One region of the Sphaerotilus microaerophilus genome, then DNA from elsewhere that is predicted to be linked to it. Evidence: predicted binding sites of a transcription regulator. Region 1 holds the regulator's gene; each other region holds the start of a gene.
The links. Region 1 encodes FNR, which switches genes on or off when oxygen is low (the NO sensors DNR and NnrR bind a similar motif). Its sites were predicted from a motif close to TTGATNNNNATCAA; they were not measured.
Positions count from the first base shown of each region.

Region 2: the regulator FNR is predicted to act here: its motif matches at 6,503-6,516, upstream of NGK70_RS02720 (universal stress protein).
Region 3: the regulator FNR is predicted to act here: its motif matches at 3,982-3,995, upstream of NGK70_RS01590 (DUF2189 domain-containing protein).
Region 4: the regulator FNR is predicted to act here: its motif matches at 2,268-2,281, upstream of NGK70_RS03745 (OmpW/AlkL family protein).

Region 1 covers NZ_AP025730.1:2,474,389-2,482,248, reverse strand. Annotated here, with positions in the region: gene odhB (2-oxoglutarate dehydrogenase complex dihydrolipoyllysine-residue succinyltransferase) at 1-262, opposite strand, end outside; gene NGK70_RS10745 (2-oxoglutarate dehydrogenase E1 component) at 399-3,254, opposite strand; gene NGK70_RS10740 (TIGR03790 family protein) at 3,519-4,712, opposite strand; gene NGK70_RS10735 (IclR family transcriptional regulator) at 4,746-5,516, shown strand; gene fnr (fumarate/nitrate reduction transcriptional regulator Fnr) at 5,642-6,382, opposite strand; gene hemN (oxygen-independent coproporphyrinogen III oxidase) at 6,605-7,860, shown strand, end outside.
Region 2 covers NZ_AP025730.1:596,110-603,969, reverse strand. Annotated here, with positions in the region: gene NGK70_RS02725 (alpha-2-macroglobulin family protein) at 1-5,721, opposite strand, end outside; gene NGK70_RS02720 (universal stress protein) at 6,004-6,447, opposite strand; gene NGK70_RS02715 (hypothetical protein) at 6,580-6,786, opposite strand; gene NGK70_RS02710 (MFS transporter) at 7,012-7,860, opposite strand, start outside.
Region 3 covers NZ_AP025730.1:340,057-347,916, reverse strand. Annotated here, with positions in the region: gene NGK70_RS01615 (long-chain-fatty-acid--CoA ligase) at 1-1,035, opposite strand, end outside; gene NGK70_RS01610 (HDOD domain-containing protein) at 1,155-1,997, opposite strand; gene NGK70_RS01605 (hypothetical protein) at 2,190-2,489, opposite strand; gene NGK70_RS01600 (hypothetical protein) at 2,557-2,778, opposite strand; gene NGK70_RS01595 (hypothetical protein) at 3,280-3,909, opposite strand; gene NGK70_RS01590 (DUF2189 domain-containing protein) at 4,058-4,825, shown strand; gene NGK70_RS01585 (DUF2788 domain-containing protein) at 4,929-5,138, shown strand; gene NGK70_RS01580 (DUF493 family protein) at 5,197-5,472, opposite strand; gene NGK70_RS01575 (aminotransferase class IV) at 5,518-6,435, opposite strand; gene NGK70_RS01570 (D-alanyl-D-alanine carboxypeptidase family protein) at 6,574-7,746, opposite strand.
Region 4 covers NZ_AP025730.1:861,771-869,630, reverse strand. Annotated here, with positions in the region: gene NGK70_RS03755 (hypothetical protein) at 282-548, shown strand; gene NGK70_RS03750 (5-formyltetrahydrofolate cyclo-ligase) at 781-1,377, shown strand; gene NGK70_RS03745 (OmpW/AlkL family protein) at 1,541-2,134, opposite strand; gene NGK70_RS03740 (enoyl-CoA hydratase) at 2,474-3,268, shown strand; gene NGK70_RS03735 (DsbC family protein) at 3,360-4,094, opposite strand; gene NGK70_RS03730 (FAD-dependent monooxygenase) at 4,173-5,333, opposite strand; gene ychF (redox-regulated ATPase YchF) at 5,489-6,583, shown strand; gene NGK70_RS03720 (hypothetical protein) at 6,696-7,229, shown strand; gene NGK70_RS03715 (SulP family inorganic anion transporter) at 7,260-7,860, opposite strand, start outside.

The DNA.
Region 1 (7,860 bases):
CGGCGGCAGCGCCAGCCTTGCCTTCGGTGTCGATGCGGGCGATCACCTGGTCGCTGACCACGGTGCCGCCGTCAGCGACGACGTGCTCGGCCATCACGCCGGCAGCCGGCGCGGGCACTTCGAGGACAACCTTGTCGGTCTCGATCTCGATCAGGATCTCGTCCATCGCCACGGCTTCGCCGGGCTTCTTCTTCCACTGCAGCAGGGTCGCTTCGGCGACCGATTCGGACAGCTGGGGGACCTTGACTTCTACGATAGCCATGTTGCTTCTCTTGTCTGTTCAGTGCGTCGGTTGGTCGACGCGCCGCGCGTAGCGGCCGCCCACGGGTTCATCCTGGACAAGCCGCACGAGAGCCGGGCCGACGGCGCGCAGCGAGCGCCGGCCCAACCTGGGCGCATCACTTGCTCAGGACAAATCCCTTGAGCTTGCCGTAGGCCTGGTCCAGCAGCGCCTTCTGCTGCTCCTGGTGCAGGTGCGCGTAACCCACCGCCGGCGAGGCCGACGACGGACGGCCGGCGTAACCGAGCTTCTGGCCTTCGACCATGTTCTCGTGGATGTAGTGCTGCACGAAGAACCAGGAACCCTGGTTCTGCGGCTCGTCCTGGCACCACACGATCTCGGTCGCGTTGGGGTACTTCTTCAGCTCGGCGGCGAAGGCCTTGTGCGGGAAGGGATAGAGCTGCTCGACGCGAATCACGGCCACGTCGTTGGACTTCTTCTCCTCGCGCTTCTTGACCAGGTCGTAGTAGACCTTGCCCGAGCAGGCGATCACGCGCTTGACCTTGGCGGCGTCGATCTCCGCCTTCTGCTCGCCGATCACGGTGCGGAACTCGCCCTTGGTGAAGTCGGTCACCGGAGAGGTCGCGTCCTTGTTGCGCAGCAGGGACTTGGGCGTGAAGATCACCAGCGGCTTGCGCAGCGGGCGCACCATCTGGCGGCGCAGCACATGGAAGATCTGGCTGGCCGAGGTCGGCTGCACAATCTGCATGTTGGTGTCGGCGGCCAGCTGCATGAAGCGCTCCAGGCGGGCCGAGCTGTGCTCGGGGCCCTGGCCTTCGTAGCCGTGCGGCAGCATCAGCGTCAGGCCGTTGACGCGGCCCCACTTCACTTCACCCGAAGCGATGAACTGGTCGATCACGACCTGCGCGCCGTTGGCGAAGTCACCGAACTGGGCTTCCCAGATGGTCAGCGTGTTCGGCTCGGCCGAGGCGTAGCCGTACTCGAAGCCCAGCACCGCCTCTTCGGACAGGATGGAGTCGATGACGGTGAACTGCGCCTGGCCGTCGGCCACGTGCTGCAGCGGGATGTAGGTGCCCTCGTCCCACTTCTCGCGCTTCTGGTCATGGATGACCGCATGGCGGTGCGTGAAGGTGCCGCGGCCGCAGTCCTCGCCGGACAGGCGCACCGGGTAACCGGCCGCCACCAGCGAGGCGAAGGCCATGTGCTCGCCCATGCCCCAATCGACGTTGATCTCGCCACGGCCCATCGCAGCGCGATCGTCGTAGACCTTCTTGACCAGCGGGTGCGGATTGACGCTGGCGGGGATCGTGGTCATGTGCTCGGCCAGGCGCTTCCACTCGGTGAGCGGGATTGCGGTGTCGGCGGAGTCGGTCCACTTCTTGCCGAGGAAGGGCTGCCAGTCGACCGCGAACTTGCTCTTGAAGTTGCTCAGCACCGGGTCGACGGTGTGGCGGCCGGCGTCCATGGCGGCACGGAAGGCCTTGACCATGTCGTCACCCAGCGTCTCGCCCATGCCCTGGGCGGACAGCCGGTCGGCGTAGAGCCTGCGCGTGCCAGGGTGCGCGCCGATCTTCTTGTACATCAGCGGCTGGGTCAGCGCGGGGGTGTCCTGCTCGTTGTGGCCCAGCTTGCGGAAGCAGATGATGTCGACCACGACATCCTTCTGGAAGGTCAGGCGGAATTCCAGCGCCAGCTGGGTGGCCAGCACGACGGCCTCCGGGTCGTCGCCGTTCACGTGCAGCACCGGCGACTCGATCATCTTGACGATGTCGGTGCAGTACAGCGTGGAGCGCAGGTCGCGCGGGTCGGAGGTGGTGAAGCCGATCTGGTTGTTGATGATCAGGTGCACCGTGCCGCCGGTGGAGTACCCGCGGGTCTCCGACAGCATCAGCGTTTCCTGGTTCACGCCCTGGCCGCCGAAGGCCGAGTCGCCGTGCACCAGCACCGGCAGCACCTGCAGGCCCTTGGTGTCGCCACGGCGGTCCATGCGCGCACGCACCGAGCCTTCGACCACCGGGTTGACGATTTCCAGGTGCGAGGGGTTGAACGCCAGGCTCAGGTGGACCGGGCCGCCCGCAGTGGCGATGTCGGAGCTGAAGCCCTGGTGGTACTTCACGTCACCGGCAGGCAGGTCTTCCGGCGCGGTGTGGTCGAACTCGGCAAACAGGTCCGCGGGCATCTTGCCCAGGGTGTTGACCAGCACGTTCAGGCGGCCACGGTGGGCCATGCCGATGACGATTTCCTGCACGCCCTTCTCGCCGGCGCGCTGGACCAGCTCGTCCATCGCGGCGATGAAGCTCTCGCCGCCTTCGAGCGAGAAGCGCTTCTGGCCGACGTACTTGGTATGCAGGAAGCGTTCCAGGCCCTCGGCAGCCGTCAGGCGGTCGAGGATGTGCTTCTTCTGTTCGGCGTTGAAGCTCGGCTTGGAGCGGATGCTTTCGAGTTTCTGCTGCCACCAGCGCTTTTGCGTCTGGTCGGTGATGTGCATGAACTCGGCGCCGATCGTGCTGCAGTAGGTCTCCCGCAGCGCCTGCACGATCTCGCGCAGGGTCATGTTCTCGGCCTTGGTGAAGTAGGTGTTCGCCGCCGAGAAGGTGATGTCCATGTCCGACTCGGACAGGTCGTAGAACGCCGGTTCGAGTTCGGGGATCTTGGGACGTTCGGTGCGCTTGAGCGGATCGAGGTCGGCCCAGCGCTGACCGACGTTGCGGTAGGCCGCGATCAGGGACTGAACGTGGACCTGCTTGCGTGCGACCGCCAGATCGGCCGAACTGGCCTTGTTGGCAAAGGCGTTGGCCTTGGCACGCTGCGCAAAGGACTCGATGACCGGCGCGTGCGCGACGTCGCGGGAATCGCTCCCATCGACGGCGGGAACGTTCTGCAGCGCATCGAAGTAGTCGCGCCAGTTGTCGGGCACGGAGCCCGGGTTGTCGAGGTACGCCTCGTACATCTCTTCGACATAAGGCGCATTGCCGCCGAAGAGGTGCGAGTTCGACCTGTGTTGCTGCATCATCTTTCGCTCACCTTGCGTCCCGGTATCCAGGACTCCGATGGGTTGAACAACCTTCCGCGACACGGCTGGACCGGCTAGCGGATTGCGACCCGGCTTGACTGTTGCCAGAGAAGGGGACGGGAAGGACCTACAGAATCAAGACCATGAATTTAGCATTGCCAGGCTTTCACAGGCCTGTCACCGGTCTTTGGCGCGCCGCAAAGGCGACCTGGGAGAAACCCGCAGCAGCGCCAGCCTCGGCGGCGGAAATCCCGCCAAGGAGCCTCAGCGCTGGGCAAACGGGGCGGCCAGCGGCTCGCCGATGAAGACCCCCTGCTGCGGCCACTTCACGCTCTTCCAGTAGGCCTCCAGCACCGTGCTGCCCTGCAGGTAGTGCAGCAGCGCGAGCTGGGGGTGGGGAAACTTCTGCGTGTGGTTGCAGGGCTCGCTGACGCTGCCATAGCTGGCGGTGGCGCCTGCATCGATCCAGGCCAGCGCGCTGGTCTGGCCGCTGCCTCCGCCCAGTTGCCCACCAAAGGAGGTCAGGTGGTCGGCCATGGCGCCCGGCGCCCAGTTCAGGCGATCCAGGCCCGCGAGCGTGGGCAGGCCGGTCTGCACCAGCAACAGGCGGTCCTCGCCCGCCGGCAGGTCCCCTTGCTGTACATGGGTGGCCACTGCGACACCGCGCAGCAGGCTTGGCGGCGGGTACTGGGGCAGCCGGACGCTGCGCGCCGCGTCGCGCGTGACCATGTAATACGCATGCACAGGCGGCGAGCCGCGCAGGCCTAGGCTGCCGTCGGCCGCCATGCCACGCTCGATCAGCGCGTGGGCCGCGTCCACGCTGCCGGCGGCCAGCAACATCGACGGACGCAGGCCCAGGTCCCGCCAGGGCGCACCGCTGGGTGAGTTGAAGTAGCGCGATCCCGTGGCCTTGGCACAGGTGTTCGAGCACAGCCCGGGCTCCAACCCCAGCGACACCGCGGCGGTGATGGACTGGCACTCCACCGCGTAGGGCTGCGCCCACACCAGCGCCAGGCCCTGGACGTCGTCGCCGAAGTGCGCCTCGATGGCCGCGCGCAACTGCGCGCCATCCCCTGCAGACAGGCTCGCCTGGCGCGGCAGCTTCACGCGCAGCACATGCCCGGGCGGGATCTGGCGCCGCTGGACGTAGCGCTCACCCACCTCGACCGAATACGGATCGTCCTGGTTGATCACCACGCCCAAGGTCTTCGAGGTGATGCGCCCGATCGCCCGGGGCACCCTCGTCCACCGCAACACCAGGGGTGCTGCCGAGGCCGCTGCAGCGGAGGCCGCAGGTGCCCGCTCCGTGGCGGGCGGCTCGGTGGCCTCGCCCGCATGAGCGGCCTGCCAGGCCGGCAGCAGCCCACTCGCCAGCGCAGCCAGAGCCGCCAGAGCCACCCGCCCCACCGGCCGGCACAGATATCCACACAGCCAGCTCGACCATCTTCTTTTCGCCATGCGAAAATCCATCATCGACTCAACATCCCCGACATGACGAAAAAGGAAGGCAGCACCCCGACCATCCAGGTCCTGGAGCGCATGTTCACCCTGCTGGATGTGCTGGCGGCACACCAGGACCCGGTGTCCCTGAAGCAGATCAGCGAGCATACCGGCCTGCACCCCTCGACTGCGCACCGGATCCTGAATGACTTGGCGGTGGGCCGCTTCGTGGATCGCCCCGAGGCGGGCAGCTACCGGCTGGGCATGCGCCTGCTGGAGCTGGGCAACCTGGTGAAGGCGCGGCTGGATGTGCGTGACGCCGCGCTCGGGCCGATGCGCGAGCTGCACAAGCTCACCCACCAGCCGGTGAACCTGTCGGTACGGCAGGGCGACGAGATCGTCTACATCGAGCGCACCTACTCCGAGCGCTCAGGCATGCAGGTCGTGCGCGCCGTGGGTGGCCGCGCACCACTGCACCTGACGTCGGTGGGCAAGCTCTTCCTGGCGCACGACGACCCGCAGCGCGTGCGCGCCTACGCCACCCGCACCGGCCTGGCCGGGCACACCCGCAACAGCATCACCGACCCGGCCTTGCTGGATCGCGAACTGGCCCGGGTGCGCCAGACCGACATCGCACGCGACAACGAGGAATTGGAACTCGGCGTGCGCTGCATGGCCGCCGCCATCTACGACGACCAGTCGCGCCTCATCGCCGGCCTGTCCATCTCCGCTCCCGCGGATCGCCTCGAAGAAGGCTGGATGGACCGCCTGCGCGAAACCGCCCGGCAGATCTCCGCCTCACTCGGCTACCGGGCGGAGTAACCCACCCGCTCGGTCAACACCCGTCTTTTCTTTTGCAAGCAGCGACCGCGGATCCGGTTCCGCCGGTCCGGTGGTTGCGCCCCCTTGAGGGGGAGCGGCGTGAGCCGCTGCGGGGGTGGGTCAACTCAAGCGCTGGTGCCGTTCACCACGCGCTGCAGCGCAGACTGCTCGATGATGCGGATGTCGCGCTGCTTCACCTCCAGGATGCCTTCCTCCTGGAATTTCGAGAAGGTTCGGCTGACCGTCTCCAGCTTCAGGCCGAGGTAGCTGCCGATCTCCTCGCGGGTCATGCGCAGCACCAGCGCCGAGGCGGAGAAGCCGCGCGCCTGCAGGCGCTGCGTCAGGTTCAGCAGGAAGGCCGCCAGGCGCTCCTCCGCGCGCATGCTGCCCAGCAGCAGCATCACGCCGTGGTCGCGCACGATCTCGCGGCTCATGATCTTGTGGAACTGGTGCTGCAGCAGCGTGAACTCGCGCGAGAGCGACTCCAGCTGGCCGTAGGGGATCATGCAGACCTGCGAGTCCTCCAGCGCCACGGCGTCACAGGAATGCCGGTCGGTGCTGATGCCATCCAGGCCGATCAACTCACCCGCCATCTGGAAGCCAGTGACCTGCTCGCGGCCGTCGGAGGCCGACACCACGGTCTTGAAGAAGCCGGTGCGCACCGCATAGAGCGCGGCAAAGGGGTCGCCGGCATGGAAGATACTTTCGCCCCGCTTCACGCTGCGCCGCGTGCTGACCATGTCATCGAGCGACAACATCTCGTCGTCTGTCAGCCCCACAGGCAGACACAGTTCGCGGAGGTTGCAGGCGGAACAGGCAACCTTCAGGGCTTCGAGCCGTGACGGCGGTGCGGTTTCTTGCGTCATGTCAGAGATTATCGCACCGAGGCTCGTGCGTAACGCACGCAGCGGACCCCGCGAGGCGGGACCGAGACAGATCAAATCGGGGTCTACCCCGACCCGTCGGCACGATGGTAGATTGAGTTATGTCAATATGGACGCCAGCCATCGGGGCACAGTGCACGAATGGAAGAAATGACCACGGTTGATATGGTGGAGGGCCAGAGTGCGCTCTCACGCCAAGAGGGCATGCCCGTACTCAGCGAAGACCTGCTGCGCCGCATGGACGTGCCCGGGCCGCGCTACACCTCCTACCCCACGGCGGACCGCTTCGTCGAGGCCTTCGGGCCCGACCAGTACGTGCAGGCGCTGACGCAGCGCGCCACCGGCGGCGTGGCTGGCGCGGGCGGCCCGCTGTCGCTCTACCTCCACATCCCCTTTTGCGAGTCGGTCTGCTACTACTGCGCCTGCAACAAGATCGTCACCCGTGACCACGGCCGCGCCGAGGCCTACCTGGCGGCGCTGACGCACGAGCTTGATCTGGTCACCAACGTGATCGGCCGCGAGCAGCCGGTGTCGCAATTGCACTTCGGCGGCGGCACGCCGACCTTCCTCAGCGACGCGGAGCTCTCCGGCCTGATGGCCACCCTGCGCAGCCGGGTGCAGTTGCTGCCCAAGGGCGAGTACTCGATCGAGATCGACCCGCGCACCGTCACGCACGACCGGCTGGCCCACCTCGCCGAACTGGGGTTCAACCGGTTGTCCTTCGGCGTACAGGACTTCGATGCTGACGTTCAGAAGGCCGTGCACCGCATCCAGCCGGCCGAGCAGGTGCATGCGCTGATGGCCTCGGCACGCTCACTGGGCTTCGACTCGATCAACGTCGACCTCATCTACGGCCTGCCAAAACAGACCCCCGAGAGCTTCCAGCGCACGGTGAGCGAAGTGGCTCGGCTGCGCCCGGACCGCATCGCCTTGTACGGCTACGCCCACCTGCCAGCACGCTTCAAGCCGCAGCGGCGCATCCCGATCGAGATCCTGCCCACCGGCGGCGACCGCATCGGCATGCTGTCGCAGGCCATCGCCGGCTTCATCGCCCACGGCTACCAGTACATCGGGATGGACCACTTCGCACTGCCGGAGGATCCGCTCGCGCAGGCCAAGCGCCAGGGCCGCCTGCACCGCAACTTCCAGGGCTACAGCACGCAGCCGGACTGCGATCTGGTGGCGCTGGGCGTGTCGGCGATCAGCCGGGTCGGCCCGACCTACAGCCAGAACGCCAAGACCCTGGACGACTACTACGACGCGCTGCGCCGTGGCGGCCTGCCGGTGGTGCGCGGCCTCGCGCTCAGCCGCGATGACCTGGTGCGCCGCGCGGTGATCATGTCCATCATGTGCCACGGCCGCCTGAGCTACGAGTCGGTGGCGCTGGCGCACCTGATCGACGTGCGCAGCTACTTCGCCGCCGAGATCGAGTCGCTGCAGGAGCACGCCGACGCCGGCCT
Region 2 (7,860 bases), 1.9 Mb from region 1:
TGGCCAGGGCAGGGTGAGGCGCTCGCCCTCGGCTCGGCGGGACCAGTCCAGCTCGCGCACGGCGGTGCCCAGGCTCACGCGGGTGCGGCCGGTGACCTGCTGGGACTCGCGCTGCAGCGAGAACTGCTCGAAGGCGAGGCTGGCCCAGGCGTTGGCGGTGGTGCTGCCAAAGGCGCCGTTGGCGAGGGCGTCCCGTTGGGGACCATCACCGCCGTGCAGGCGCAGCGCCAGGCCGGCCGCCAGCCGCGGCGCGTCGCCGTGCCAGGCCGGGTCGCTGCTGTGCACCGCCAGCAGCAGCAGGCGCGCGGCGTTGGCGTCGGGCCCCTCCATGAGCCAGCTCCAGGCGTCGCCCGCCTCGTCGGCAAAGCGCAGCGTGCTGCCGGAGGCCAGCAGGCGTGCGCGCAGCAGGCGCTGCGCCTCGGCCAGCCGGGCGTCGCGCTGGGGGACGCCATCGACGCGCTGCAGCAGCGCCAGCCAGTCCAGCAGGGCCGAGGTGGGCCACTGCGTCGGCGTGATCTCCAGGCTGGCGAGCTGGCGCGCCTGGGCCCGGCCGTGGCGAGACAGCGCCTCCAGCGCGGCGAGCTTGCGCACATCGCGGTCGGCCCGCGGAGCGGGGAAATGGCGCTCGATGCGGCCCTCGACAAAGGCGGTGAGCCCGTCGAGCAGGCGGTCACGCAGCTCAGGGGGCAGCGGCCAGCCGGCGGTGTCGGCCAGTGCGAGCAGATAGGCGCTCAGGCGGTCGCTGCCGCCGCCCGGGCCGTCTTCCGCACGCGGCGGGAAGTAGTGCGCGAGGCCGTCCCCATCGAGGTAGCCGGGCAGCTCGCCCAGCAGCGCTTTCCAGCCGGCCAGGTCGCGCAGGCCGATGGCGCGAGAGGCCCGCTGTTCCAGGCAGGTGTAGGGGTAGGCCTCGAACCAGCGGCGGATGCCCGGCAGGGCGCCGGCCAGGCGCGGGCGCAGCTCGGCCACCACGCCGCCTGCTGCACCGCCGGCACCACCACCGGGCGGCGCAACAGGGATCTGCAGGCTGCCATCGATCTGCTGCAGACTGGCCTGCAGCACGCGCAGCGGCTGGGCGGGCTCGACCCGCTGGGTGAAGCGCAGGGCGTCACGCTGCGGCGTGAGCTGGGCACCGCCGTCGCGGTTGACCTCCACCACCGCGGCCTCCCAGGCCAGCGCGCTGGCCGCTGCCGGCACCGTGACCGGCCAGCGCAGCTCGGCAGCGGCGTTGGCGCCCAGCTGCAGGCGCTGCGCCGGCAGGGCCAGCGGCACGGTCGAGCCGGCCAGGGTCGCCGTGGTGCCCGGGGCTGGCAGCTCCGCGGCGAGCCCCTGGGTCACCGTGGCCTTGAGCGTGGCGTCAAGCGTCACCGCGCGGTCGGTGGTGTTGCGCACGGTGAAGAGCGCCTCGAAGCGGTCGCCCTGGCGCACCACCGTCGGCAGGCCGGCGATGAGCTGCAGGTCCTGGGTGACGCGGATGCTGGCGTGGCCACTGCCGAAGCGGTCTGCCCCCGCATCGGCCAGGGCGATGAGGCGGAAGGCCGTCAGCGAGTCGTTCAGCGGCACGTCGATGCGGGCGCGCCCCTGGGCGTCGAGCTTCACCACCGCCCGCCAGAGCAGCAGGGTGTCGAAAAGCTCGCGCGTCGGGTTCAGCCCGCCGCCGCCGCCGGGCGGCAGGGCCTTGCGGCCGTAATGGCGCCGGCCGACGATCTCGTTCTGCGCGGTCGAGGTCTCGACGCCCCAGGGGCGCGGCTGGTACATCTGCTCCAACAGCTGCCAGCTCTCGTTGGGCGCCAGCGCCAGCAGGCCCTCGTCCACCGCGGCAAAGGCGATCTCCCCCCCGGCCACCGGCTGGCCGCCGCGCGTGACCTGCACCTGGGCGTGCACGGTCTGGCGTGGGCCGTACTGCGGGCGGTCGGTCTCGACCTTGACGTCCAGGCGGTGCGCCGCCAGACCGATCCGCAGCTGGGCGACGCCGAGCTTGAAGGCCGGCCTGGCGAGGTCGACCATCGCGGTGGGCGGCTGGTACTCCGAGCCCTCATGGCGCCAGGCACGCAGCCAGTCGAGCGGCGCCCGCCAGCCCCAATCGAAGAAGGAGTACCAGGGCACGTGCCGCACCCGGCCGCGCAGCACCAGCGCGCTGACGTAGACGTTGGGCGCCCAGCCGGACGCCTCACCCACTGCACCTGTGGCACCTGCTGCACCGGCCCCAGGCACAGGGATCGGCAGCTCGATGACCGGGTCGCTGCCGCGCAGGGTCAGCACGCGGCTGTCGAGCACGCCCTCGCGCTCCACGGTGACCAGCACGGTGGCCTCTCGGAAGGGCATGCGCACCTGCAGGCGGGCGGTCTCGCCGGGCGCCAGCTCGCGCTTCTCGGGCAGCAGGTCGATGCGGTCGTCGTTGTCCTGCGCGAACCACTGCTCGCCACTGCCGGAGATCCACACCGACGTGGCGGCCTCGGTGGCGCGCCCGGCGTCGTCGGCCACGCGGGCGATCAGCTCCACCTCGCCGGCCTGGGTCAATTCGCTGTCGCAGACCAGCAGGCCGCGGGCGTCGGTCCGGCCGCCACACACGGGGCCGAGCTCCTGCACCTCCTGGCGGTCGTCGTAGGCGTAGAAGCCGCCGACCACGCGCTGGCGGGTGCTGGTCAGGCGCACGACGCGGGCGCGCACCTCCACCGTCCGGCCCGCTTGCGGTTTCCCTGCCGTGTCCAGTACCACCGCCTGCAGCGGCACACGGCCGCGCTGCGCCAGCCAGGAGCGTGCACGCAGCCCCACCTGCAGGGCGGCCGGCCAGACCGGCAGGGTCTGGGCGACGGTCTGACGCTCGCCGTTGGGGTCGTCAAAGCTCAGCTCGGCGACCAGCTCGGCGGGCCGCTTCAGCCCGGCCAGGGCCGGCAGCTTGGCGAGTGCCACCGTGGCGGCGCCCTGGGCATCGGTGCGCAGCGCCAGCCGGTCGGCCACCAAGCGGCCCTGCGCCGGGGCATAGGCACCATCGCCAGCGCCTTCGCCAGCGCCGTCAGCATCGGGCAGGCTGCCGGCGGCACGCTCGCGCGGGGCCGAGAAGCTGTAGTCCTCGTAGCCGGCAAAGGCCGGCTCGCGCTCGCGCAGCAGCGCCGAGAAGCTCGCCGGGGCGGCCACGCCGCCACCCGAAAGGTGGTTGAGCTGCACCGCGAAGTTCAGCGCCTGGGGAGCGACCAGCGGCCCCTTGGCCGCACCGGCCAGGCTCAGGCGGGCATCCACCAGCGGCACGCGGAAGGCCTCGACGCGGAAGGCGCCGGCCGACCACTGGCGCGCGCCGCGGTGCAGCGTCAGCTCGTAGCGGCCCAGCTTGGCGGTGGCGGGAATCGCCCACTGCATGGGCAGCGCGCGCAGCGGCGTCGCCTGGGCGTTGGCCGGCTGCGCCGGCAGGGCGATGCGGGTGACCTCGCCGCTGCCCTGGTGGGTGATCTGCAGCTCGGTGGGCCAGTCGGCGGCGTTGACCAGCGCCAGGCCACGCTCGGTCTCGGCACGCACGAGGTGCTTCATCGAAACGGTGTCGCCCGCGCGCAGCAGGCTGCGATCGAGCAGGGTGTGCACGCGCAGGTCGCTCTCGGTGCCGCTGGCGGTGGGGTGGTTGAAGCGCCAGGTCTCGATGCCGCGGTTCCAGTGGCTGAAGACGAAGGCCAGGTCGGTGACCACTGCGCTGCCATCGGCACTGCCGCCGCCGCTGCTTGGCTGGGCCTTGCGGGCGGTCACGAAGTAGGCGGCCTCGCCGATGCAGCGCGGGCCGGCCTCGCTGTCGACCTCGTCGGCAAAGCCGCGCGGGATGCGCGCCAGCCCGGCGGCATCGGTGCGGCCGGCCCAGAGCCGCTGGCCGCGGCAGTCGTTGACCGCCACCTCCGCGCCCTCGACCGGCCGGGCGCGGTCGAGCGTGCTGACCCAGACCAGGCTGGAGCTGCGCCCACGCTTGAAGTGCACGCCCAGGTTGGTCACAAGCACACCGGTGCGCACGTACATCGGGGCCGCCGGGCTGGCCAGGGGCACTGGGGCCGAGGCGGCCGACGCAGCCGCCGGGCTGGCGAGCAGGGCCTGGCCGAGTAGGCGAGATTCGATCTCGACCAGGTGGTAGCCCGGCTGCGCCAGCGGCAGGCCGATCACCTCGGTGGCGCGGGCGTCGGCAGCGCTGGCTGCGGCCGAAGCACCCTTCGCCAGCGTCGGTGGGCCGGGCAGCGGGCTGCGCTGCACGCCGCCCTCCTTCGCCAGCAGCGACAGCTCGCGGCTGCCGACCAGGCGCTCCTGGCGCTCGCGCGCGGCGCGGCCGGTGCCGCGCCCGGCGTCCTCGCGCGGCGCGCCTTCGACCCACCAGCTCGCCTGCGGCAGGCCGGCCTCGCGCGCGGTCAGGCGGCTCTCGTGGTAACGCGCCAGGCGGGCGTGCCAGCGCAGCAGCTCGATGTCGGGCGTGCTGGCATCCAGCCGCTTGACGGCCACCACGGCCCGGCCCGTGCGCCCGTCGCCCTGCTGGACGTGGCGCAGCGTGATCGGCAGTGCCGCCGGCTCGGTGGGCGTGCCCGCCTCGATCACGCCGAAGGGCGCCGCGGCGAACTTGGCCAGCGGCGGCATTGGCCCGGTGCCGGTGGCCAGTGGAAAGGCCGAGGCATTCGACAGGGCCCGGCCGGACTCGTCGCGCAGCCCCGCCGGCAGCGTCAGCAGGTAGCGCGCCTGCTCGGGCAGCGGGCTGGGGAAGGCGATCTCGCTGACGCTGGCAGCACGGTCGTCGGCGTCGAAGCGCGGGGCCAGGCCAGCCTGGGCCGGCGCCGGCGCGGACGTCTGCGGAACCAGGCGGATCTGCTCGGCCAGCGCGCGCGGCACCGGTGCCGAGAAGCGCAGGCGCAGCGGGCGCAGCGGCAGGCAGGGCGCCTCGGCGCGCTCGCGCTCGCAGGCGAATTCGGCGGAAAACGGCGCACGCACGGTCCACTGCCAGGAGCGTGTCTCACGGGTCAACACCTGCGGGTTGCGCGCCGAAGCGATGCCCGCGCCCCAGACCAGGCGCACCGTCGCCCCGGCCGGCAGCGGGCGCTGGCAACGCAGCAGCAGGCTGCGCTCGGCCTGGGCCGCACCGACCCGGCGGGCCTTCAGCACCGCCGCGCGCGCTGGCCCGTCGACCAGCACGAGCGGAATGCGCTCGCCGATGCCCTGGACTTCGCACCAGGCATGGTCCGCCAAGGATGCCCCCTGCACGGGACCGTTGAGCTGCAGCAGCCAGTGCGCCTCCTCCTCGACCTCGGCACCCTCCCAGGGCCAGACCTGCTGGACGGTGGGGCCGGCCGTCGAAAAGTGGAATTCGCGCGGGCCGTCGAGCGTGGCGGAGGGGCTGGGCGTTGCTGCGCCTGAAGCCGCCTGCACGGCGACGCTGGGCTGCCAGTTCGGCCGCAGCGCCAGTGTGCAGCGCACACCGGGGGGCAGGGCCTCGCGCAGTTCGTAGGCCCATTCAGCCGGGCCGAGCCAGCGGCCCTGGCCGGGCGGGGTGGACGGGGTGGACGGGGCGGTAGCCAGGCCATCGCAGCGCAGCAGCGCCGGATCGGCCAGCCGCGGTGCACCGAAGGGCACCACCGGCGCGCCGAAGCGCAGCAGCACCTGCTGGACCTCGCCCACTTCGCCACTGGGGCTGACGCTGCGCACTTGCACGGCCTGGGCCGCAAAGGTCGCGCACAGGGCGGCCGCACCCAGCACCAAGCCGGTCGCCATGGCGTTCACGCGCCGCGACCACGTGCGCGCCGTGGGGACACAGAACCGGGGGGGGCGCACGAAGCGGCGCATGCAGACTCCTCACCCGCCACCCTCTGGCAGCGGCCTCTCGACGGGCCGGGCGCAGCGAGCGATGGCTGCCAGCGGGCAATCCACCACAGGACTCGCCGCCCGATGCGGCAAGTCTACGGCTGCGCGCGTGACTTATTCACTCGCTCAGGGTGAGGGAGAGGGGACGGGCGAAAAGGGCGGAAGGAAGCCACCACCGGGTGGCTGCCGCCATCAGTGCATCGCCAGCAGCGACACCTTGGTCATCGACATGACGTTCTTGGTGTGCGAGCCGAACAGCAACTCGCCGAAGAAGCCGCGGCCGTGCGTGACCATCAGGATCAGGTCGGCACCGGCCCGGTCGGCCGCATCGACGATCGCGCGGTCCACCTGCTGGGTATTGGTGTGGTCGGCCACGAACTCGACGCCGGCTTCCTTGGCGAGGCTCTCGAACTTGCTCAGCACGGCCTGGGCATGAGCCTCGGACTTGGCTTCGTGGTTCTTCACCTGCTCGGTGAAGACCGTCGGGTTGGTGCTGATGGTGGACATCGGCAGGTCCGGCTCGGCCACGAAACCGGTGATGCGCGCACCGAGCGTCTTGGCCAGCACGATGCTGGACGTCATGGCGCGCACGGACAGGTCAGAGCCGTCGACGGGAACGAGGAGATGCTTGAACATGGCAGATTCACCAGAGTTGGACGAGCCGACTCTAGAGCACTGCCGGGTTCCGAACTTGATCGGCGTCAGGATGGCCCTGCGCGGCAGTGCGCTTAGCGCACAGGCCGGCGGGTCAGATCAAACCTCGACCGATCAATTCGAGGCGGCAGACGCGGCCGGGGCGGCCGCGCTCGCTGGCGCCACGGCCGATGCCGGCGCCACCGCCGGCTCGGAGGCCGCCGGAGGATGGGACTCGGTGCCGTGCTTTTCACCGCTCATGTCGATGTCCCCGCCGCTCTTCATCAGGATGAACAGCGCCAGGGCGGCAAAGACGATGAAACCGAGAACGAGCTTCCACATGATGGGAGTTCCTTGAAGGGCGCGTGAAGCGCTGTGATGTAGCGATGATGCCCCCGTCGGACTGACGAGGCGCTTGCAGGGCGGCGTCGAAAACACAGAAGCGCCCCGGGCGGGGCGCTTGGAAGGAGCAGGCAGGGCATTTGCCTGCGGCAGTCCCTGCCAGGCGAGGTACAGCCGCCCGGTCTGCCGGCGGGCCGGGCGCCGGGACGCCCGACATGTCCGCCGTCAGTCCCTGGCGTAGATGTCGACGTCCTTGGTTTCCTTCACAAAGATCATGCCGATCACGAAGGTCATCGCGGCGATGGTGATCGGGTACCACAGGCCGTAGTACATGTCGCCGTTCTGCGCCACCATCGCGAAGGAGATGGTTGGCAGCAGACCACCGAACCAGCCGTTGCCGATGTGGTACGGCAGGGACATGGAGGTGTAGCGGATGCGGGTCGGGAACATCTCCACCAGCATCGCGGCGATCGGGCCGTAAACCATGGTCACGTAGATCACCAGCACGGTCAGGATCAGCACGATCTTGACCTTGTCCACCTTGGCCGGATCGGCCTTGGCGGGGTAGCCGGCTTCCTTCAGTGCGGCGCCCAGGTCCTTCTTGAAGGCGGCAATGGCCTTGCCCGAGGCTTCGTCGAACTTGTGGCCACCAGCGGTCAGCACGCCGGTGGGGGGCGTGAGCTCCTTGTCACCGATCTTGATGACGGCGGGCGAGCCGGCCGACAGCGCCTCGTTGGAGTAGCTGGCCGAGTTCTGGGCCAGGGCACGCTTGGCGATGTCGCAGCCGCTGGTGAAGTCGACTTCGCGGGCGATCGGGCTGCCCTGGAAGGAGCAGGTGGCCGGGTCGGCCTTCACCGAGATCGTGGCAGTGGCCTGTGCCTTGGCCAAGTCTGGGTTGGCGGCTTCGGTCAGCGCCTTGAACAGCGGGAAATAGGTCACCACCGCCAGTGCGAGGCCGGCCATGATGATGGGCTTGCGGCCGATCTTGTCGGACAGCGTGCCGAACACCACGAAGAACGGCGTGCCGATGATCAGGGAGATGGCCACCAGGATGTTGGCGGTAGCGCTGTCGAC
Region 3 (7,860 bases), 2.1 Mb from region 1:
CAGCTCGGAGAAGTCCAGCCGGGCGAAGTCCGGGTCGTTGGCCAGCGCGTTGTAGAGCGTGTTGACCGCCGGGAACATGTGCACGCGGTGGCCGCTGATCGCCTTCACCAGGCTGGGCAGGTCGCGCGGGTTGGGGATCAGCAGGTTGCGCCCGCCCAGGCGCAGGCCCATGAAGTAGCACACCGTCAGCGCGAAGATGTGGTACAGCGGCAGCGCACAGACGATGGTCAGCTGCCGGTGGCCCACCTTGCTGAGCATGGGGTTGAACCAGGCCTCGGTCTGCAGGATGTTGGCCACCACGTTGCGGTGCAGCAGCACCGCGCCCTTGGACACGCCGGTGGTACCTCCGGTGTACTGCAGGAAGGCGATGTCGTCGCCGCGCACCGGCACCCGCGTATAGGCGCGCTGGCCGCCCTGGCGGATGGCGTCGTTGAAGCGCGTGACCGTGCGGCCGTCGGTGAGCGGCAGGCGGAACTCCGGCACCATCTTCTTGACGTGCCGCACCACGAAGTTGACCAGCGGGCCGCGCCACCAGTTCAGCATGTCACCCAGCGCCACCAGCACGACGTGGCGCACGGGGCTGTGCTCGATGACTTCTTCGAGCGTGTGGGCCACGTTCTCCAGCACGACGATGGCCTCGGCGCCCGAGTCCTTGAGCTGGTGCTCCAGCTCGCGCGCGGTGTAGAGCGGGTTGACGTTGACCACCACCATGCCGGCGCGCAGCACACCGGCGATCGCCACCATGTACTGCGGCGTGTTGGGCATCATCAACGCCACGCGGGCGCCGCGCTGCAGGCCACGCTGCTGCAGCCAGCCGGCCAGGGCGGCCGACTGCCGGTCCAGCTCGTCGAAGCGCAGGCGCTGCTCCATGTACAGCGAGGCCTCGCGTGAGGCGTAGCGGCGGAAGGCATCGTCCAGCAGGTCGACCAGGCTCGTGGCCGGGTCCTGGTCGATGCGCTCGGGCACCCCGGCCGGGTAGCTTTTCAGCCAGGGGAAGGAGGGGATGTTGTCGTTGGGGGCGGTGAGCTGGGACATGGCGCCGATCGTGGCAGAAGGCCCCGGCGCCTGCGTCGGGGCTTGTCCTAGCCGATCGTCGCGCCGGTGACAGCCTTCCCCGCCCGGGCAGGTCTGCCCGATCGGAGCCGATCAGGCAGTCAGGACTCGATGCCCAGAAGCAGGCGCTGGGTGGACGGCTCGGACAGGTTGAGCAGCTCGGCCACTTCGGCGATGTCGTCCGGCAACGCGGCGTTGTCCCAGCCCTGCTCGGTGTGGCGCGCCACCTGTACCGCCAGGCGCACCGTACGCACCTGCGGGTAGATCAGCGCGTGGCCGGCGGCGTGGTCGTCGGTGAGCTGGATCAGCAGCTGGGGCAGGCGCCAGGCGCGCATGAGTTGCTGCTCAAGTTCGCCCAGCTCGATGTTGAGCACCTCGCGCTGCGCGGCGCGCGAACGCAGGTGCGGGTCGGCGGCGAGCCGGCGGGCCACCTCCAGGGCCAGTGCAGGCGCATGGCACCAGAGCAGCATCTCGGCAAAGTCGTGCAGCAGCGCCGCCTCGCGCAGCACCGTCGCATCGCCGTCCATGCGGTGCACTGCAAAGGCCTGGGCAAATCGCGCGGCCCGGTGGGCCCGGGCGAGCACCTTCTCCAGCCCGGCCAGCGCCTCGGGCGAGTCGGCCAGGTGCTGCTCGACCGTCTCCAGCGCCGAGAAGTCGCGGAAGAAGGGGGTGATGCCCATCAGCAGCACGCCGGCGGTGACGGTCTCGGCATCGGTGACCTGGCGGGCGTGGCGGTGCCCGGCGGTGTGCACCATCAGGCGCAGCGTCATCAGCGGGTCGTCCTCCACCGCGCGGGCGATCATGGCGGCGTCCACGCAACCGCGGGCCTCCTCGGCCTGGGCGAGCAGGGCGATCTCCTCGGCCGTGCCGGCCAGCACGGGGATGGGCTGGCGGCGCAGGTGGTCGGTCCAGGCGGCGAGATCGGGCAAGGGTCGGGTCAGCATCACGTCACTCCGCAGCATCCTCGGGCAGACGGGCCAGACCGCAGCGGTAGGCACGCCTGTCGCGGTTATCGACGATGGGGCGGTGGGCCGGAGCCCGGTCCCCGCCGCCGAGTGGGCCGCACGGACCGGATCCGTCCATTCCGTCACGCCACCGCATTTCACATCATGCCGTGGCTGCTTTGTGCGGCAGGATCACAGACGGTCGACCTCCGGCAGCAGGTAGACCAGCTCGCCGCCGCGGTACAGCGCACCGAAGCGGCGGCCGTCGAGCTCGACCTGGCCGAACTCCAGGTCGGCGCCCTCGGCGGCGCAGGCCTCGCGGGCGTTGCGCTCGCGTCGCGCGGCGCGCTGTTGGGCCTGGGCGCAGCGGGCCTGTTCGAGCCAGTGCATCAGGGCGAGCCCCTGGCGATGCAGCCGCTGGCGGACGGCGGGCAGCCAGCCCAGGAAGGTGCGGGTGCCCAGGACGGCCCGGGCGCTCAGGGATGTGGCCATGATCGGCCTCCTCATCGTGAGGCGGCCCGCCCTTCGGTTGACGACGGCGAGCGGGTCCGCGCAGGGTTCAGGGTTCGCCCCGGGGCCAGCGGGTGCCGCCTGCCTGGGACAGTTCATGACGCAGGGCCTGGCGCTCGCGCTGGCGACGCGCGCCGCCATCGGGGCCGTGGCGGCCGGCCGCACGCAGGTGCGCGGCGGCCACCAGCGGATTGCGCGGCTTGGGCGATGCCGGGAGGGCGATGCACGGGGTGCGGCTGTGCGAGCCGGTGCGCTGGAATGTGGTCTTCATGGCAACTCCTGGCCGACGGGGATCGGCGGCGGGTGGGCCCGGCACAGCCGGGACTCGAATCGAGGGCCGGAAACGGAGCCCCAAGCGGGCCCCGAAATGCAACGGGCCCGGGTGACTGGATCAACCCGGGCCCATGTGGAGGCGGCTGGCGCGCTGTCGATTCAGCGGCGTCGCCCCGACCCGGGATGCGGGCTGGACGCGGGGACTGCACGGCTGCCTGACGCAGGTGCACCGGCCTGCACGGCCAGGGCCGTGGCAGCAGGTCGGTACAGCGTTGCCATCTTCAGCAGCACTCGGAATCCGTTCGCGTGTGGGTGGTCGGGCGGCCTGCTGGCCCGGCCCGGAAGGTGGGCCCGGCAGTGACCGGACGGGAACTGATGGAGATCAGTTGCCTAAATGATAAACGAGTGTTTATCAACTTGTGAAGCCCCCCTGTCCACATCGAGCCCCGGTGGAAACCCGAGGAAGGGAGGGTCTCCGGCGCCGGGAGCGCCGCTGGCGTCAGCGCTTGCCCTTGAGCGGTGCGACGTGGCGCTGCGCGCGTGACCACAGCTCGGCGTCGGCGGCCGGGCTGGCTGCGGGCGCGGCCGCTTTGGCTGCCGACGGGGGCGGTGCGGCGGGCACCAGCACCTCGCCGAGCAGGTCCAGCAGGCGCTGCCGGGCGCGCTGCGGATTGCGGCGGTAGTAGCTCAGCACCAGGTCGACGATGAAGCGCTCGTCGTCGTCACGCGGCCCTGCGCTGCCGGCTGCGTCGCTGCGGGAGGGGGCTGCGGTGACGGCGGGCCTGGGCGCCTCGGCCGGTTCCACGGCAGCGCGCACCGGCGCGAGGGCCGCTTGCAGGGGGCTGCCTGCCGTCGCCCTGGGCGGGTCATGGGGTTGGTCGAGCCAGCCCGGCGGCTTGCCGCAGTGCTGCTCGAACTGCCGCGCCAGCCGCTCGCCGACCTGGCGGGCGCGGCTCTTGATCTGGCTCCAGTAGCTCGGCTGGATGCCGATGCGCTCGGCGAAGCGCCGCTCCAGCCCGCGCAGCGTGGCGGCGTCGGGGTGGCTGACGGTGGCACGCACGAACTCGTCGAAGAGGGCCAGGGCATTGCGGTGACGCAGCGTGGCGACGTCGACGGAGGGAGAAATCATGTCCCGATGATAAAGGCGCCTTGCCCTGTGGGCGGCCGCTGCGCCTGCGGGCTCCCCTGGGGAAACCTGCGCATGACGCGGATCAAGTGAACCGTTAGCATGTGCCCGTCCGGTCACCTGCCGAGCCGCCGCGCCCGACCTGCCGTCCATGAACGCTTCCGCCGTTGCCCTGATTCCCCTGCGCTCGCTGCGAGCCCTGCAGTCGCTGACCTGGCTGGAGCGGGCCTGGCACGACGTGCGCCGCACGCCGGCTGCGAGCTTTGCCCACGGCGTGGCGCTGGCGCTGTTCGGCTGGCTGATCGTTGCCGTGGCGGGCCAGCGCTTCTGGATGCTGGCCGGCGCTTTTTCGGGTTTCCTGCTGGTCGCGCCGATCCTGGCCACCGGGCTGTACTCGATCAGTCGTGCGCTGGAGCGCGGCGAGCCGGCCGGCTGGTCGACGGTGACCGCGGTGTGGCTGTCGCTGGACCGTCGCCTGGTGCTGTTCGGCGTGCTTCTGGCCGCGGCCGGCACCGCCTGGGTGCTGACCTCGGCGGCGCTGATCACGCTGTTTGCCGCCGCGCCGGTGATCACGCCGGCCGACTTTGTGCGCGTGGTGGTGCTCAACCCGCAGTCCTGGCTGTTTGAGGCCTGGATGCTGGCGGGCGGGCTGATGGCCGCGCCGGTGTTCGCCTCCAGTGTGGTGGCGATCCCGCTGCTGCTGGACCGCCGCATGGGGGTGTGGGACGCCGTGTTGACCAGCTGGCGCGTGGTGGGCGAGAACCCGCTGCCGATGGCCGTGTGGGCCGCGGTGGTGATGGGCTTCACCCTGCTGGGCATGGCGGCGGCACTGGTCGGGCTGGTGTTCGTGATCCCGATGCTGGGTCACGCCAGCTGGTACGCGTACCGGGACGCCCTGCCCGCCGACGCGGCGCCCTGAACGGCCTCGTCCCCGGTACGGGGGTTTCCACCGATCCGCCGAGGCGGCCGCGTATCATCTCGATTGCCCCCACCGACGCCTTCCCTGCCCTCTTCCCTCTTCCATGTTCGGCTACTCCGAGGAACAGCTTGCCCAGTTCGGCCTGACGGTCGGCGTCGGGGCGTTCATCCTCTACATGTTCTTCATCATCGGGCAGCTGGCGCGCGAGGCGAAGGCGGGGCGCTTCGGCACCTTCGTGCTCTTCCTCGTGCTGTCGGTCGGCATGCTCGGCTTCGTCGCCAAGAACGTCATCGCCTGGGTGATGGGGCTGTGAACAGGGGCTGTCACCCCGGCGGGGGCCGTGGCCTGCCGCCCCCTGTCGCCCCGGGGCGTCACAGCACGATCTTGACCATCGGGTGCGTCGTCAGCGTGCGGTAGAGCTCGTCGAGCTGCTCGCGGCTGGTGGCGGTGACGGTGATCGTCAGCCCCAGGTAGTTGCCGCCCTTGCTGGGCCGCTGCTCGACGGTCGCGGCATCGAAGCCCGGGTCGAACTGCCGCGCCACCGAGACGATGGCCTCCAGGTAGCCGGGCACGTGCGCACCCATCACCTTGATCGGGAAGGCGCAGGGGTACTCGATCAGCGATTGTTCGGGTGGGATCTCACGCATCGTGGGCATTGTCCGGCAGTCAGGGCAGCTTCCTGAACTGGGGGCTCAGATCGATTGTTCAAGCTTGGCGCGCTCGTAGGCCGCGTGCAGGCGGGCGTACACCGGGCCCGGCTTGCCGCGCAGGGCGCCGTGGCCGACCGGCTCGCCGTCCAGCCGCGTCACCGGCAGAACCTCGCGCCCGGCCGAGCTGATCAGGATCTCGTCGGCGATGGTCAGCTCCGACTCGGCGATCGGCCGCAGGTGGCAGGCGATGCCCTCCTCCTCGCAGAGCTCGCGCAGCAGCTCGATGCGGATGCCCGCCAGCGTGTGGTGCGAGGGCGGCACGCCGATCAGTGCGCCGTCGAGCACCGCCCAGACGTTGCTCGACGAGCCCTCGGTCACGGTCAGGCCGTGGCCGTGACCGCTGTCGCGCAGCAGGATCGTCTCGGCGGCGCCGTGGTCGGCTGCGATCTGCCGGGCCATCACGCCACCGAGCAGCGAGGTGGTCTTGATGTCGCCGCGCTCCCAGCGGAAGTCGCGCGCGGTCACGCAGGCCACGCCTTCGCGGCGCTGGTCGGCGCCCGGGGGCTGGTGCGGCTGGCTCATCGCGAAGACCGTGGGCGTCAGGCCGGTCGGCATCGGGTGGGAGCGTGGTGCCACGCCCCGGGTGATCTGCAGGTAGGCCAGCTGGTCGCCCTGGCCGCTGTGGGCCAGCTCGCGCGCGACGAGCTCGCGCAGCAGCGTCAGCCAGCCGTCGCGGCTGTGCGGGTTGGCGATGCGCACCGCGTCGAGCGAATGCGCCAGCCGCGCCATGTGCTCATCGAAGCGGAACAGCCGGCCGCCGTAGACCGGGATGACCTCGTAGACGCCATCGCCGAACAGGAAGCCGCGATCCAGCACGGACACCTGGGCCTGATTCAGCGGCAGCCAGCGTCCGTCGAGGTGGCAGGGGGCGTCGGGCAGAGCGTGGGCGGTCATCGACATGGGTTTCCTCACCAACCGTGCGGCGCGACTGTCCGCATGCGGCAAGCGTACTCCCGCCCGGGCCGGTGCGGGCGGGCGCCGTGCGTGTCGACTTGCGTCAGCGCAGGGCCGGATGCCAGGCGGATCTCCGTGCCCGCATCACTTGATCATCAGGCGCAGCCCGTCCCACAGGCGGCCGAACAGACCGGCCACCGGCACCGGCTCGGCCACCGTGACGGGCACCTCGGCCACCACCTGGCGGCCCGAGATCACCTTCAGCGTGCCCAGCTTCTGGCCCACCGCCAGCGGGGCGAGCAGCGGGTCGGTGCGGGTGAGCTGGGTCTGCAGCTTGGCCGCATCACCGCGCGGCACGGTCACCACGATGGGCGTCAGCGAGGTCAGCGCCACCGTGGACTTCGCACCCTTCCAGACCTCGGCGGTGGCGATGGGCTGCTTGGCGTCGAAGAGCTTCACCGCGTCCCAGGCGCTGTAGCCCCAGTTGAGCAGCTTCTGCGCCTCGGTGGCGCGTGCTTCCTTGGAGGCGGCACCCAGGATGACGGCGACCAAGCGGCGCGGCCCGGAGGGCACATCGCGCTTGGCGGTGGCGATCAGGCAGTAGCCGGCGGCGTCGGTGTAGCCGGTCTTCAGGCCGTCGACGGTCGGGTCACGCCAGAGCAGCAGGTTGCGGTTGGGCTGGGTGATCTTGTTGTAGGTGAAGTCCTTGAGGGTGTAGTACTTCGCCTCGGCCGGGAAGTCCTGCAGCAGCCGAGCGGCGATCACCGACAGTTCGCGCGCGGTGCTGACGTGGCCGGGTGCGGGCAGGCCCTCGGGGTTCTTGAACTGCGTGGTCTTCAGGCCGAAGGCCTGCGCCTGGCGGTTCATCATGGCCACGAAGCCTTCCAGCGAGCCGCCCACCGTCTCGGCCAGTTGCACCGTGGCGTCGTTGCCGCTCTGCACGATCATGCCCTTGATGAGGTCCTCGACCTTCACCTGCGTGCCGACCTGGATGTACATGCGCGAGGCGTCGGTCATGCCGGTGCGCCAGGCGCGCTCAGAGACGGTGAGCATCTGGTCGATGCCCAGCTTCTTCTCGTGCAGGGCCTGGAAGACCAGGTAGGCCGTCATCAGCTTGGTCAGCGAGGCGGGCTCGACGGTGGCGTCGGGGTCGCGCGCGGCCAGCACCTGATTGGCGTTGACGTCCAGCAGCAGGTAGGCCCGCGCGGCGATCTCGGGGGCGGCCACCTGGGCACCGGCCAGCAGCGGCAGGCCCAGGCCGAGCGCCAGGGCGGCACGGCGCAGGCCGCGGGAGAAGGAAGTCAGGAATCGGGTCATCGGAGCTTGCATCGGGGCCGAAGGCGGGGACGTGCCCGGACGGCAGAAAGAGGGACCAGGAAGGACGGAGCGGCCAGCTTCCGGCCAGCTCGGGCGCGTCAGTGGGGATGCTGC
Region 4 (7,860 bases), 1.6 Mb from region 1:
CAGTCATCGTTGTGGTCGTTCTTCAACTCGGCAAGCCCGGTGGCGGCAGGCACCCGGATCGAGGCGCCCACCGCTCACACGGCGGGTGGATCCCCAGGTTGTAGCGCAGTTGCCGGGCCGTGCGGCGCCGAAGGGGTTGCAGCGTGTCACCCGACGCGTGCATTCATCCGCCCAGGACGCCGTTCATCGGCGCAGAACCGCGTTCGTCGCAATCGGCTGGGCCCGCCCGACCCGGCTGCCTACAGTGCCTCCATCGCCACAAGAAACCCCCGGAGCCCCACATGAACGCCCACCTGAACGCCAACCGCCGCAACGACCGCGCCTTCGCCGCCACGCTCGCCGCCATGGCCACGGCGCTGTGCCTGCTGCCGCTGGCCGGCGAGTTCGGGCGCAGCGCCTCGGGCGCAAACCCGGCTCCCGGCGCCGCCACGCAAGCCGTTGCGCAGGCTGGCGTGACAGTGCTGGAGCCGGTGGTCATCACCAGCCAGCGTGCCGCACGCCAGGCCCGGCTGGCGCAGGACGACCGCCCGGCCACGCCGAAGATCTGAGTTCCCTGTGAGCAACACCCGCCCGCCGGGTTCGCTGCCCCCCCGTTGATCGATAGGCTGGCATCTGTGCCGCCTTTCTTGCACGGGCGGTGCCCCAGGGCATCGCCCGTTTTTTCTTGTGCATTCCTTCACGCAGCACAACACCCGGCGGTTTTCGGCCCCGGCAGGTTTGCCCCGGCGAGGCCCGGCCCGCACAATCGGCAGCCATTCGCCCTGCCCTCGCCTGACTGCCATGAGCCTGACCGGTTTCAAACTGCCCGAGCCGCCCCGTGACAAGCTCACCCTGCGCCGCCAGCTGCAGGCCGAGCGACAGGCGATGAGCGACCGCCACCAGCGCAGCGTCTACCTGCAGGAGGTGCTGCGCGTGTGGCTGCTCTCGCGGCCGGAGAAGACCATCGGCGCCTACTGGGCCATCAAGGGCGAGTTCGACGCCCTGCCCGCGCTGTACCGCTGGAGCGAGGCCGACCCCGAGCGGCGCATCGGCCTGCCGGTGATGGACCGCAAGACCAAGCAGCTGCGCTTCCACGTCTGGTACCCCGGCTGCCCGATGGAGGAGGACGCCTTCGGCATCCTCAAGCCCAAGGACACGGAGGAGTTCCACCCGCAGCTGCTGCTGGCACCCTGCGTTGGCTTCGGCGCGCGCGGCATCCGCCTGGGCTATGGTGGCGGCTTCTACGACCGCACCCTGGCCACGCTCAATCCCATGCCCTACACCGCCGGCATCGGCTTCGGCCACGGCTACATCCCCTGGCTCGAAGCCGAGCCGCACGACGTGCCGCTGGACGCGATGCTGACCGAGGACGGCGTGTTCTGGCAGAACGACGCCTGAGCGTCCATCAGCCCCCTGCGTCAATGGCGCGGGGGGGTTGTCGCCGCCACAAAAGAAAACCGGCCGCAACAACCCCCGTTGTTGCGGCCGGCCCTGGTGCAGCACCGCTCACACGAGCGGCGGCCCCCTCCTCGGAAACCTCGGAAAACCTGGGATCAGGCGATCAGAACTTGTAGCCAACGCCCACGCCGAACAGCCACGGATCGACCTTGACGGTGCCCAGGGTGGCGCCACCAGCGCTCACGTCAGTACGGATCTGCACTTTCTTCACGTCGACGTTCAGCGACAGCTTCTTGTCCAATGCGAAGTCCAAGCCAGCCTGAACCGCCAGACCGAAGCTGTTCTTGTCGACTTCGAGGCCACCAAGTTCAACATTCGAGAAGCGGGTGTAGTTCAGACCAGCACCGACGTAGGGCTTGAAGGCACCCATGCCCGCAAAGTGATACTGAGCCGTCAGGGTCGGCGGCAGGTGCTTCAGCGTACCGGCCTTGGCACCATTGATCTTGACATCGTGCTTTTGTGGATAGGTCAGGATCAGTTCCAGGGCGACATTCTGAGCGACGAAATACGTGAAATCGACTTCCGGAATCGTCTTCGTGCTCACGGAAACTTCCGCTCCCGGAATGGTGTCCTTGTCGGCCGGATCGATGTAGACAGCGCGAGCACGCACCACCAGATCGCCAGCGGCCTGGGCGTTCACGGCGGGAGCAACGGCAGCGGCGGCCAGGGCGAGCAGAGCAAGACTGAGCTTCTTCATGGACAACTCCAATGGGGTAGGTGGGAGCCCGGTCGATGTGTCCGGGTCTGGCATGCATTGCACCGCTGCGGGCCTTTTGTCATCTTGCGGAAACGCAAGTCGCGCCAGAGCGACGGTTCACGCGGCCGGCGACTTGACCCAGGTCAGCCCGCACCCGCCGAAGTGATGCGCGCACGCGACATTTCGCGCAAATCCCAGTCCCACCGTGGCGGCCCATCGACAAACCGAGCACAGCACTAGGGAATAACCCATGTCCCGCGGCCGACGGTGCCGACCCCGGGGCGCTCGTATAGTCTCCCCGTCGCTACACTGCAGCAGCACGAGCGAGGACCTTCAACGATGAGCACTGCCTACGAGAACATCCTGGTCGAGACCCGCGGCGAAGGGCCGCTGCGCTACGGCTGGATCACCCTGAACCGCCCCAAGGCGCTGAACGCGCTCAACGACGCGCTGATGGACGAGCTGGGCGCCGCCCTGCTGGCCCTTGACGCCGACGAGGGCGTCGCCTGCATCGTCGTCACCGGCAGCGAGAAGGCCTTCGCGGCCGGCGCCGACATCGCGATGATGAACCCGTTCAACTTCCCCGACGCCTACCGCCGGGGCCTGATCTCGCGCAACTGGGACACCATCCGTCAGGTGCGCAAGCCGGTGATCGCCGCAGTCAGCGGCTTCGCGCTGGGCGGCGGCTGCGAAGTGGCGATGGCCTGCGACATGATCCTGGCGGCCGACAATGCGAAGTTCGGCCAGCCCGAGATCAAGCTGGGCATCATCCCCGGCGCGGGTGGCACGCAGCGCCTGCCGCGCGCGGTGGGCAAGAGCAAGGCCATGGACCTGGCCCTGACCGGCCGCATGATGGACGCCGCCGAGGCCGAGCGTGCCGGCCTGGTCTCGCGCGTGGTGCCGGCTGCCGAACTGCACGCCGAAGCGGCCAAGGCCGCCCAGGCGATGTGCGGCTACTCGCTGCTGGCGCTGATGGCCACCAAGGAGAGCATCAACCGCGCCTACGAGTCCCCGCTGGCCGAAGGCCTGCTGTTCGAGCGACGGCTCTTCCACGCGCTGTTCTCCAGCGCCGACCAGAAGGAAGGCATGGGCGCCTTCCTGGAAAAGCGGGCGCCGAACTTCACGCACCGCTGAACCCCGGGGCGCCTCGTCGCCCTGCTGGAAACACTGGAAACGAAGAAGCCCGGCCGAGCCGGGCTTCTTCACGTCGGGGCCGACGGCTGCGTCAGGACTTGGCCGGCGCGGCCAGGCGCTTCTCGATCTCGGCCGGCGACAGTGCGCCCGGCGCGCGGCTGCCGTCCTCGAACACGATGGCCGGCGTGCCGTTGACGCGGTGCTTGCGCGAGAGGTTGAGGTTGCGCTCCAGCGCGGCGCTGTCGCACTGGCCCATCACCCGCGGCGGGCTGGTGCCTTCGATCATCCAGTTGCGCCAGGCGGCGGTGCTGTCCTTGGCGCACCAGATGGCCTTGGACTTCTCGGGCGAGTCGCCACCCAGGATGGGGATCAGGAAGGTGTAGACGGTCAGGTCCTTGACCGCCTGCAGGTCGCGCTCGAACTTCTTGCAGTAGCCACAGTTCGGGTCGGCGAACACGGCGATGCGGCGCTTGCCGCTGCCGGTCTTCCAGACGATGGCGTCCTTCAGCGGCAGGCTGCCGAAATCGATCGCGCTGAGTTTTTCGATGCGCTCCTCGGTGAGGTTGCGCTTGGCCGCGGTGTCGATGATCGCGCCCTGGATCAGGTAGTTGCCCTTGGCGTCGCTGTACATCAGCTCGGTGCCGAAGCGCAGCTCCCACAGGCCGCTGACCGGCGCCGGGCGGATCTCGTCGACCTTGGGCAGGTTCGGGTAGCGCTCGGCCAGGGTTTTGCGGATGTCGGCCTCGTCGGCGCGCACGGCGCCGATCGCCAGGGCCGCCAACGCCCCCGCAGCGAGCAGGGATCGGGACAGGAGGGAGGGCTTCATCGGGGGTTCCTGGGATCGGGCGGGAGAAGGGACTGGGCGGGGGCCGGGGTCGGATCGGGTCGGGCGTGGGGCGCCGGCTCAGCCGTGCAGCGCCTGCCGGGTCAGCCAGCGCTTGAGCGGCGGCAGCTGATCCACCAGACTCATGCCGCGGTTGCGGAGTTCCTTCAGCGGGGCCTCCTCGCGCGAGAAAAGCTGCCACAGGCCGTCGACCAGGCCGGACATCGCCAGCGTCGGCGCGGCGCGCTCACGCACGTACTCGCGCAGCGTGCGGGCATCGCCCAGGCTGCGCCAGGGGCGGCGCGCCCGCGCGTCGGCCAGCAGCGGCGCCAGGCAGGCCACGTCGGCCAGGCCGAGGTTCAGGCCCTGGCCGGCGAGCGGGTGCATCGCATGGGCCGCGTCGCCCAGCAGCACCCAGCCCTCGCCACTCCAGCGCTCGGCCCGGCCGGTGACCAGCGGCCAGCCCGCGCGCGCCGAGGCCAGCGTCAGCCGCCCGGCCGCGCCGCCGGTGGCTTCATTCAGTGCGGCCTCGAATTCGGCCGGCTCGGCGGCCAGCCAGCGGTGGGCCTCTTCCTGCGGCAGCGACCAGACCAGCCCGTAGCCGTGGCCGGCCTGCGGGCGGTCGAAGGGCAGCAGCCCGAGGATGCCCGGCTGCTGGAACCACTGCCGCGCCACGCCGTGGTGCGGCTGGTCGCTGACGAGCCGCGCCGCCACCGCGGTGTGGTGGTAGGGCTGCTGGTCAAAGGCCACGCCCAGCGCGGCGCGGGTGGCGGAGGCACGGCCTTCGCAGATGGCCTGCAGCGGCGCGGCCACCGGCGCGGCGACCCGGTGCACATGCGGCGCGTAGCGCAGCGCCTCGGCCAGCACCCGGTCGAGCGCGCCCGCATCGACGATCCAGGCCAGCTCGGTCACCGCCTGCTGCCAGGCGGAAAAGCCGATCGCGCCGCCGGCATCGCCCGCCACCGCCATCTCCAGCACGGGCGTGCGGGCATCGGCGGGCAGCGCGTCCCAGACGCGCAGCGCCTTGAGCAGCTGCACCGAGCCGTTGTTGAGCGCATAGGCGCGCACGTCCTCGCGGGCGGATTCCCCGGCGGCAGGGCGGGACAGGCTGGCATCCACCAGCGCCACCGGGATGCCGCGGCGCGACAGGGCCAGCGCCAGACTGGCACCCACGGCGCCGGCGCCATGGATGCACACCTCGTGCACGGCAGCACCGGAAGCGGGATCGAAGGCAGGACTCATGGCGGCGGATTGTAGGCAGCGCACCGCCACCGCCCCGGCAGCCCGGCAGGCCGGCCACCTACAATCCAGGGCTTCCTGCCCGGCACAGCGGCCTGCCCTGCGGCGCCGACCCGCCCCGCCCCCCGTACCCGCCCCGTTTTTCCGAGTACCCCACCATGAGCCTCAAGTGCGGCATCGTGGGCCTGCCCAATGTCGGCAAGTCCACCCTCTTCAACGCCCTGACCAAGGCCGGCATCGCCGCCGAGAACTACCCCTTCTGCACCATCGAGCCCAACGTCGGCGTGGTGGAGGTGCCCGATCCGCGCCTGGACAAGCTGGCCGAGATCGTCCAGCCCGAGCGCATCCTGCCGGCCATCGTCGAGTTCGTGGACATCGCCGGCCTGGTGGCGGGCGCGAGCAAGGGTGAAGGCCTGGGCAACCAGTTCCTCAGCCACATCCGCGAGACCGACGCGATCGTCAACGTGGTGCGCTGCTTCGAGGACGAGAACGTCATCCACGTCGCCGGCCGCGTGGACCCGATCGCCGACATCGAGGTGATCCAGACCGAACTCTGCCTGGCCGACCTGGGCACGGTGGAGAAGACGCTGCAGCGCTCGCTCAAGGCCGCGCGCTCGGGCAACGACAAGGAAGCCGCCGCGCTGGTCAAGGTGCTGGAGAAGTGCCAGGCCGCGCTGGACCAGGCCCAGCCGGTGCGCTCGGTCGACTTCAGCAAGGAAGAGCAGGTGCTGCTCAAGCCGCTGTGCCTGATCACCGCCAAGCCGGCGATGTTCGTCGGCAACGTGGACGAGACCGGGTTCGAGAACAACCCCTTCCTCGACCGCCTGAAGGAGTTCGCCGCGAAGCAGAACGCCCCGGTGGTGGCGATCTGCGCCAAGACCGAGGCCGAGCTGGCCGAGATGAGCGACGAGGACCGCACGATGTTCCTGGCCGAGATGGGCCAGGACGAGCCGGGCCTGAACCGCCTGATCCGCGCCGCCTTCAAGCTGCTGGGCCTGCAGACCTACTTCACCGCCGGGGTGAAGGAAGTGCGCGCCTGGACCATCCACATCGGCGACACCGCGCCACAGGCCGCGGGCGTGATCCACACCGACTTCGAGCGCGGCTTCATCCGCGCCCAGACCATCGCCTACGAGGACTTCATCAAGTTCGGTGGCGAGCAGGGGGCCAAAGACGCCGGCAAGATGCGCGCCGAAGGCAAGGAATACGTCGTCAAGGACGGCGACGTGCTGAACTTCCTGTTCAACGTCTGACCAAGGTCTGACCTTGGTCAGCCCGGCGGCAGGGCCGGGCGGGCAGCAGGCGGTCCTGTGACCGGCCAGGGATGATAGGCTGTGATTTCCGTCACGGCCTGGAGCTTTCACCATGCGGCGCACCCGTCTTGCTTCCCTCGCCCTGTGCACAGCGCTGGGCCTTGCCGTCGGTGCCCCGGCGGCGGCCCAGGGCAACGACAGCGACATCGGCATCGACCTCACCGTCGGCCGCGCGGTGCAGCGCGATGGCGACCGGCTGCTGGCGCTGGGCGTCAACGTCGCCTACCTGCCGGCCGGCTGGTGGATCCAGCCCGAGGTGGGCTACGAGGCCAAGCTCTTCCCGCTCTTCGGCGGCGAGGACAACGAGGTCACCGCCGGCCTGCGCAGCGAGTGGCCGGTGGGCAGCGGGCGGATGTGGGTGGGCGGCGGCTACGCCAAGCTGCGCCGGCACTGGGGCTCGGAGGTCGACCACAGCGAGGGCTGGTATGCCCGCGCCGGCGTGATGTGGCCGGTGGGCCGGGGCGGCTTCCACATGGGCTTCGAGGGCAAGCTGCTGCGTGCGCCGAACTTCGGCACCTACTGGGACAGCGAGTCGGCACGAGCGGGCTCGCAGCGCGTGGGCCTGCTGCTGGGCTGGCGGATCTGATCCGCCGCCGAGCGCGGCGAGCCACGACCGTCAAATCGACGCGGCCGGATCGTCGCTCTGGCACTCCCAGAACAGCTTGATCTGGCAGGTGGCGCAGACCGCCGGGTCGAGCCGGCGGTGAATCGCGGCCAGGGCGCGGCGCTTGTCCGGAAAGACGTGGTCGGCGCCCAGGCGGTCGAGAAAGCCGCTGCGCTGCCAGATCTCGACCACCTGCGAGCGCGGGCGGTGGAAGTACAGGTCGCCGCCACGGGCGCGGCGCTCGCGCAGTTCGTCCTCCCAGACGGCGAGCCCGGCCAGGTCGATCGAGTTCATGCTCTTGGCCATCACCAGCAGGTGGCGCGGCGTGTCGGCCGCAGCGCGCAGCGCGTGCAGCTGGTCGTTCACATGCGAGGCAGCACCGAAGTAGATCGAGCCCTCCATGCGCAGCAGCTGCAACTGCGGGCAGGGAGGCAGCGCGGCGGGGCTGTCGGCCAGCACGACGAGGCGGCGTTCCGGATCGCCCCGGTCGAAGCCCATCAGCCGCATTGCCGGCCGGGCGCTGCGGTACAGGTGCAGCAGCAGCGCCAGGCTGGTGCCCAGCAGGATGGCGCTTTCGAGCCGCAGCGTGAGCGTGGCGAACAGGGTGGTCAGC